DNA from 2 places in the Mesorhizobium sp. CA4 genome. Region 1 is predicted to be linked to the other one. Evidence: riboswitches for the same ligand, from Rfam matches in the RefSeq annotation. Region 1 holds a riboswitch; the other holds the start of a gene.

The links. Region 1 has a riboswitch for S-adenosylmethionine ahead of metX (homoserine O-acetyltransferase MetX). Riboswitches for the same ligand answer to the same signal wherever they lie in the genome.
Region 2: linked by a shared signal. The riboswitch ahead of LB528_RS08555 (O-succinylhomoserine sulfhydrylase) and the one ahead of metX (homoserine O-acetyltransferase MetX) in region 1 are both predicted to bind S-adenosylmethionine.

Annotation. Positions count from the first base shown of each region.
Region 1 is NZ_JAIUHK010000004.1:190,896-194,300, reverse strand. Features, by position in the region: gene LB528_RS05295 (prephenate/arogenate dehydrogenase family protein) at 1-794, opposite strand, end outside; gene hisC (histidinol-phosphate transaminase) at 801-1,904, opposite strand; SAM riboswitch at 2,035-2,112, shown strand; gene metX (homoserine O-acetyltransferase MetX) at 2,210-3,379, shown strand.
Region 2 is NZ_JAIUHK010000007.1:163,497-166,901, reverse strand. Features, by position in the region: gene LB528_RS08560 (ceramide glucosyltransferase) at 1-575, shown strand, start outside; gene LB528_RS08555 (O-succinylhomoserine sulfhydrylase) at 603-1,793, opposite strand; SAM riboswitch at 1,851-1,928, opposite strand; gene LB528_RS08550 (2'-deoxycytidine 5'-triphosphate deaminase) at 2,045-3,139, shown strand; gene LB528_RS08545 (hypothetical protein) at 3,163-3,405, opposite strand, start outside.

The sequences.
Region 1 (3,405 bases):
GCCCGCTGCAGCGAGGCCAGATCCTCCGAGAAACGCGCCAGCATCTCCAGGATCGCATCTTTGTTGTGCAGGCATACGTCCCGCCACATGGTCGGGTCGGAGGCGGCAAGACGAGTGAAGTCGCGGAAACCGGAGGCGGAATATTTGATGACTTCGCTCTTGGTCACCGCTTCCAGATCGTCCGCCGTGCCGACGATGTTGTAGGCGATGATATGCGGCAGATGCGACACGATCGCGAGCGTCATGTCGTGATGCTGCGGGTCCATCGTATCGATGTTGGAGCCGCAGCGCCGCCAGAATTCCGAAAGCGTCTCGAGCGCGGCGGGATCGGTGCCCGGCAGCGGCGTGAAGATGCACCAGCGATTCTCGAAGAGATCGGCAAAGCCGGCATCGGGCCCGGACTTTTCCGTGCCTGCCAGCGGATGTCCGGGGATGAAGTGCACGCCTTCCGGCACATGCGGCTCGATCTGCGCGATCACCGAGGCCTTGGTCGAGCCGACATCGGTGAGGATGGCGCCCTTCTTCAGCGCCGGCGCGATCTCGGCCGCCACCTCGCCGGACGAGCCGACCGGAACCGAGACGATGACGAGATCAGCGTCGCGCACGGCTTCGCGAGCATCCGTGCTGTAGGAATCGCCAAGGCCAAGCTCCTCGGCGCGCTTCAGCGTCGAAGCGCTGCGCGTCGCGATGGCGATATGGCGCGCCAGACCCTCGCGGCGGACGACGCGGGCAAGCGACGAGCCGATAAGGCCGATGCCGACCAGCGCTATTTTCTCGAACATCGGTGATGCCATAGTGTTCTAGCTTTTCAGGAAGGTCTTCAGCGCATCGATAACGCCGCGATTGGCTTCCTCGGTGCCGACGCTCATGCGCAGCGCGTTGGGGAAGCCGTAGCCGGTGACGCGGCGCAGGATATAGCCGCGCGCGCTCAGATAATCGTCCGCGGCCGCCGCCGAATGTCTCTTGCTGTCGGGAAAATGGATCAGCACGAAATTGCCGACGCTGGGCGTGACACGCAGGCCAACCCCGGTCAGCTCAGCGCTGAGCCAGGCCAGCCATTTCTCATTATGCGCCACGCTGCGTTCGATATGGGCACGGTCGCGGATCGCGGCGATGCCCGCCTCGATCGCGGTCGCGTTGACGTTGAAGGGGCCGCGCACGCGGTTGATCGCATCGACGATATGCGCCGGCCCATACATCCAGCCGATACGCGCGCCGCCGAGGCCGAGCTTGGAGAAGGTGCGGGTCATCACCACGTTTTCGGAGCTGCCCGCCAGCTCGATGCCGGCCTCGTAGTCGTTGCGCCGCACATATTCGGCATAGGCCGCGTCGAGCACCAGGAGCACGTTCTTCGGCAATGCCGCGTGCAGCCGGCGCACCTCCTGGAACGGCACATAGGTGCCTGTCGGATTGTTGGGATTGGCGAGGAACACGATCCGCGTCGCCGGGGTCACCGCGGCAAGGATCGCATCGATGTCGGCGCGCTCGTCGGTCTCCTTCACCGCCACCGGCTTGGCGCCTGCCGCCTGGATGTAGATCTTGTAGACCATGAACGCGTGTTCGGTGAACATGGCTTCGTCACCCGGCGCGAGATAGGTCTGCGCCAGCAGGCCAAGGATCTCGTCGGAGCCGTTGGAGCAAATGATGTTGGCCGGGTTCAGCCCATGCACTTCGGCGATCGCCTCGCGCAGCCGGCGGGCGGTGCCGTCGGGATAGACGTCGAGCTTCGCCGCCACCTCGCGCGCGGCCTCGATCGCCTTCGGCGAGGGCCCGAGCGGGTTTTCGTTCGACGACAGCTTGTAGACTTTCGTCACGCCGGCCGGCGCGGTGCTTTTTCCCGGCACATAGGCCTCGATGTCCATGATGCCCGCGCGGGGCGTCGGACGGGGCTGATCCTGCTTCATGTCACAAATCCGTCGAGAAGGCCTCCAAGGCCGCAGCGGAAATACAGGCCACAGGCAGGAATGTCGAGTGCCGGCGCCTGCGAGAGAGGCTACCCGTTGACGAAGCGCGGCGCTGGTCCTAGAAGGTCTGCCAGACTTCCGTGGTGATTTGGCCGGTCGGCTTGCAGCCACGTTAAACAACTCGCTAAAGGGCCGTTTGCAACCTGTAACCGGCTTTGCGACGGCAATGCCGGTTTTTTGTTGTCCGCCGCCGGCCGGACACCGCGTCGGGACGAAACCGGTGCGGCCACAGGATGAGGACGGACATGGCCGCTCAGCGCGCTGCAAGAACCAAGGACGAGGTCGACCATCCGTCGAGCCCGGTGCTGCAGTTCGGCCCGGATAAGCCGCTGAAGCTCGACGCCGGCACGCTGCTCTCGCCTTTCCAGATCGCCTACCAGACTTACGGCACGCTCAACGACGCGCGCTCCAATGCCATCCTCGTCTGCCATGCGCTGACCGGCGACCAGCACGTCGCCAACACCAATCCGGTGACCGGCAAGCCGGGCTGGTGGGAGGTGCTGATCGGCCCTGGCAAGATCATCGACACCAACCGTTTCTTCGTCATCTGCTCCAACGTCGTCGGCGGCTGCCTCGGCTCGACCGGCCCGGCCTCGACCAATCCGGCGACTGGCAAGCCCTACGGGCTCGACCTGCCGATCATCACCATCCGCGACATGGTGCGCGCGCAGGCGATGCTCATCGATCATTTCGGCATCGAAAAGCTGTTTTGCGTGCTTGGCGGCTCGATGGGCGGCATGCAGGTGCTGGAATGGGCCGCAAGCTATCCGGAGCGCGTGTTCTGCGCCCTGCCGATCGCCACCGGCGCCCGCCATTCCTCGCAGAACATCGCCTTCCATGAGGTCGGACGGCAGGCCGTCATGGCTGATCCCGACTGGCATGGCGGCAAATATCTCGATTTCGGCCAGCGGCCGGAAAAGGGCCTCGCCGTCGCGCGTATGGCCGCCCACATCACCTATCTTTCGGAAGCAGCACTCCACCGCAAGTTCGGCCGCAATTTGCAGGACCGCGAGGCGCTGACTTTCGGCTTCGACGCCGATTTCCAGATCGAGAGCTATCTGCGCCACCAGGGCATGACCTTCGTCGACCGCTTCGACGCCAATTCCTACCTCTATCTGACCCGCGCGATGGACTATTTCGACCTTGCCGCAGATCACGGCGGGCGCCTCGCCGACGCCTTCGCCGGAACCAAGACGCGCTTTTGCCTGGTTTCCTTCACCAGCGACTGGCTGTTTCCGACCGAGGAGAGCCGCTCGATCGTGCATGCCTTGAACGCGGCGGGCGCTTCCGTCTCCTTCGTCGAGATCGAGACCGACCGCGGCCACGACGCTTTTCTGCTCGATGAGCCGGAGCTGTTCGCGGCCATCAACGGCTTCATCGCCTCCGCCGCCCGCGCCCGGGGGCTCAGCGCATGACCCCGAACCGAAGGTCAGCGAACGCA
Region 2 (3,405 bases), on a different contig from region 1:
CCGGCGAGGCGCTCGGCCTCGGCTTCGCCCAAGGCAAGAGCATGCTGTGGAACAAGCCGATGCTCGACGCCAATGGCGGCATCCAGGCTTTGGCCGCCGAGATCGCCGAGGATGCGGCGGCCACCAAGCTGGTCAATGGGCTTGGCCTTCGCGTCAATCTCGTCGCCTCGCCTTTCGAGCAGCCGCTCGGCCAGCGCAAGCTCGCCGAGATCTGGTCGCGCCAGACGCGCTGGGCGCGGCTTCGGCGGGTTACATTCGCACTGTTCTTCGCGCCGGAGATTCTGACCGGCGCGGCGATGCCGCTGCTGCTGGCGCTGCTTGCCGCGGCAGGCGCCGGCGTCAGCCTGCCCACAACGGCCTTGTGCGTGCTGGCGGTCGCCTACCTGCCGGAGTGCCTGCTGGCCTCCGCCAAGGGTTGGTACCTGTCGCCGCGCAGCATCACCGCGATGATCGTGCGCGACTTCATGCTGCCCGCCATCTGGGCGCGCGCCTGGTTCGGCGGTGCCGTCGAATGGCGCGGCAATGCCATGACCATCCGCACCAAGGCGATGACCGAGCTGGAGGAGCTCGCCTGAGGCTCCGGCCGCGGCGGTCTCAGCCTTCTATTTTGCCGCCTTGAGCGCCTGTTCGACGTCTTCCAGCAGATCGTCCGTGTCCTCCAGACCGACGGAGAGCCTGAGCGTGCCGGGGCCGATGCCGAGCTCGGCGCGCGCCTCGTCGCTGAGGTTCTTGTGCGTCGTCGTCGCCGGATGGGTGATCAGGCTCTTAGCGTCGCCGAGATTGTTCGAGATCAGCACGATGTCGAGCGCGTTCTGGAAGGCGAAGGCCGCCTGCTTGCCGCCCTTGACGTCGAGGCAGATCAACGTCGAGCCGCCAGACATCTGCTTCTTGACGACGTCCGCCTGCGGGTGATCCGCCCGGCCCGGGTAGATGACGCGGGCAATCTCCGGCCGCTCGGCCAGGAAATCGGCGATCTTGCCGGCGCTCTCCGTCTGCTGGCGCACGCGCAGCGGCAGCGTCTCCAGGCCTTTGAGCAGCGTCCAGGCGTTGAAGGGCGACAGGCTCGGGCCGGTGTGGCGGAAATAGTCGTGCAGGTTCTCGTCGATCCACTTCTTGTCCGACAGAATGACGCCGCCCAGGCAGCGGCCCTGGCCGTCTATATGCTTGGTCGCCGAATAGACGACGATATGGGCGCCGAGCAGCAAGGGCTTCTGCTGCAGCGGCGTGGCGAAGACATTGTCGACGATCACCCGCGCCCCGATCGAATTGGCGAGCTTGGCGACCGCGGCGATGTCGACCACCTCCAGCGTCGGATTGGTAGGGCTTTCCAGGAAGAACAGCTTGGTGTTCGGCCTTACCGCTTTTTCCCAATTGGCGATGTCGGTGCCGTCGACCAGCGTCGCCTGGATGCCGTAGCGCGGTGCCAGCGTCTCGACCACCCAGCGACAGGAACCGAACAGCGCCCGCGCCGCAACGATGTGGTCGCCGGCCTTCACGCTGCACAGCAGCGCGGCGGAAACGGCGGCCATGCCGGAGGCGGTGGCGCGGGCATCCTCGGCGTCTTCCAGAGCGCACATGCGCTTTTCGAACATGTCGACGGTCGGGTTGGCGTAGCGCGAATAGATGAAGCCCGGCTCCTCGCCCTTGAAGCGAGCCTCCGCAGCCTGCGCCGTCTCATAGACATAGCCTTGGGTGAGATACATCGCCTCGGAGGTCTCGCCGAAGCCGGAACGCAACGTTCCGCCATGCACGAGTGCCGTCTGAGGTTTCCAATTGCGCTTCTTGATGCTCATAGCCCTGCTTTCAGACACAAAAAAACCGGCCGCGAAGTCGCAACCGGGTCCATATAGCCTTGCGGCTCGACGGTCCTTTAGCGACTTGTTTAACGTGGCTGCAAGCCGACCGGCCAAATCACCACGGGATAACGACCCTTTAGACCCGCGCCGTGCTTGCGTCAATTGCCGGCTTCATTAAGAGGTTTGTACCAGCCGGGCGGCAAGAGCCAGCTTAGATCCTCGCCCGGCCTTGTGAACGGAGCCAGCCTTTGCGGCAGACAGGCATTCTTCCGGATCAGGACATCGCGGCGCTGTTTCAATCCGGCGCGCTGAAGTCGCCGCGCGCGCTGGACTCGGACCAGATACAGCCGGCCAGCCTTGATCTGAGGCTCGGCGACAAGGCGTTTCGCGTGCGCGCTTCCTTTCTGCCGGGGCCTGATCATCTGGTCGCCGACAAGCTCGACCGGTTGAAGCTGCATGAGATCGGCCTCGCCGAGGGGGCGGTGCTGGAAACAGGCTGCGTCTACATCGTGCCGCTGCTCGAAAGCCTGGCGCTGCCTTCGAACGTGTCGGCCTCGGCCAATCCGAAGAGCTCGACCGGGCGTCTCGACATTTTCACCCGGGTGATGACCGATCGCGGCCACGAGTTCGACAAGATCGCCGCCGGCTATCACGGGCCACTCTATCTCGAGGTCAGCCCGCGCACCTTCCCGATCGTCGTGCGCGCCGGCTCGCGCCTTTCGCAGATACGCTTCCGCACCGGCAATGCGGTGCTGTCGGAGAGTGAGCTGCGCGACCTTCACCGCGCCGAGATGCTGGTCGCCACCGAGCCTCCCAATATTTCCGGCGGCGGCATCGCGCTGTCGATCGATCTCGACGGCGACAAGGACGGTCTCGTCGGTTATCGCGGCAAGCACCACACCGGCCTGGTCGACGTCGACAAGCGCGCCGCCCAGGATGTCGTCGATTTCTGGGAGCCGATCTACAAGAGCGGCGCCGGCGAACTGGTGCTCGATCCCGACGAATTCTACATCCTGGTCTCACGCGAAGCAGTGCATGTACCGCCGCTCTACGCTGCCGAGATGACGCCGTTCGATCCGCTGGTCGGCGAGTTCCGCGTCCACTATGCCGGCTTCTTCGATCCGGGCTTCGGCCATTCCGCCGCCGGCGGCAGCGGCAGCCGCGCGGTGCTCGAAGTGCGCAGCCACGAGGTGCCTTTTATCCTCGATCACGGCCAGATCGTCGGCCGCCTAGTCTACGAGCATATGCTGAAGCGCCCGCAGGCGCTTTACGGCACCGATCTCGGCTCGAACTATCAGGCGCAGGGCCTGAAGCTTTCCAAGCATTTCAGGGCAGCGCGGTGAGCGCCGCTGAGTTCGGTTGGCAGTCAGCCGCGAAACAGAAATCGTTGAGCTGCGCCCAGACAGGCGTGAAAGTGGCCGATGTAGAGCAGCTCGCGCTCAGCCAGGCGCTTCCTGCCCCAAAACCCTTCGGTTTGCTTGGTCTCATCAAGCTGGGAGCTTGAGCCCGCCCGCAGGGGGAACAACTGCTTGTCGAGGCATCCGAGGACATAGGCTCGCGCGGAGTCTATGCCGCAGGCCTTGGCCTTGTCGTTCAGTTTGTCGGCGCG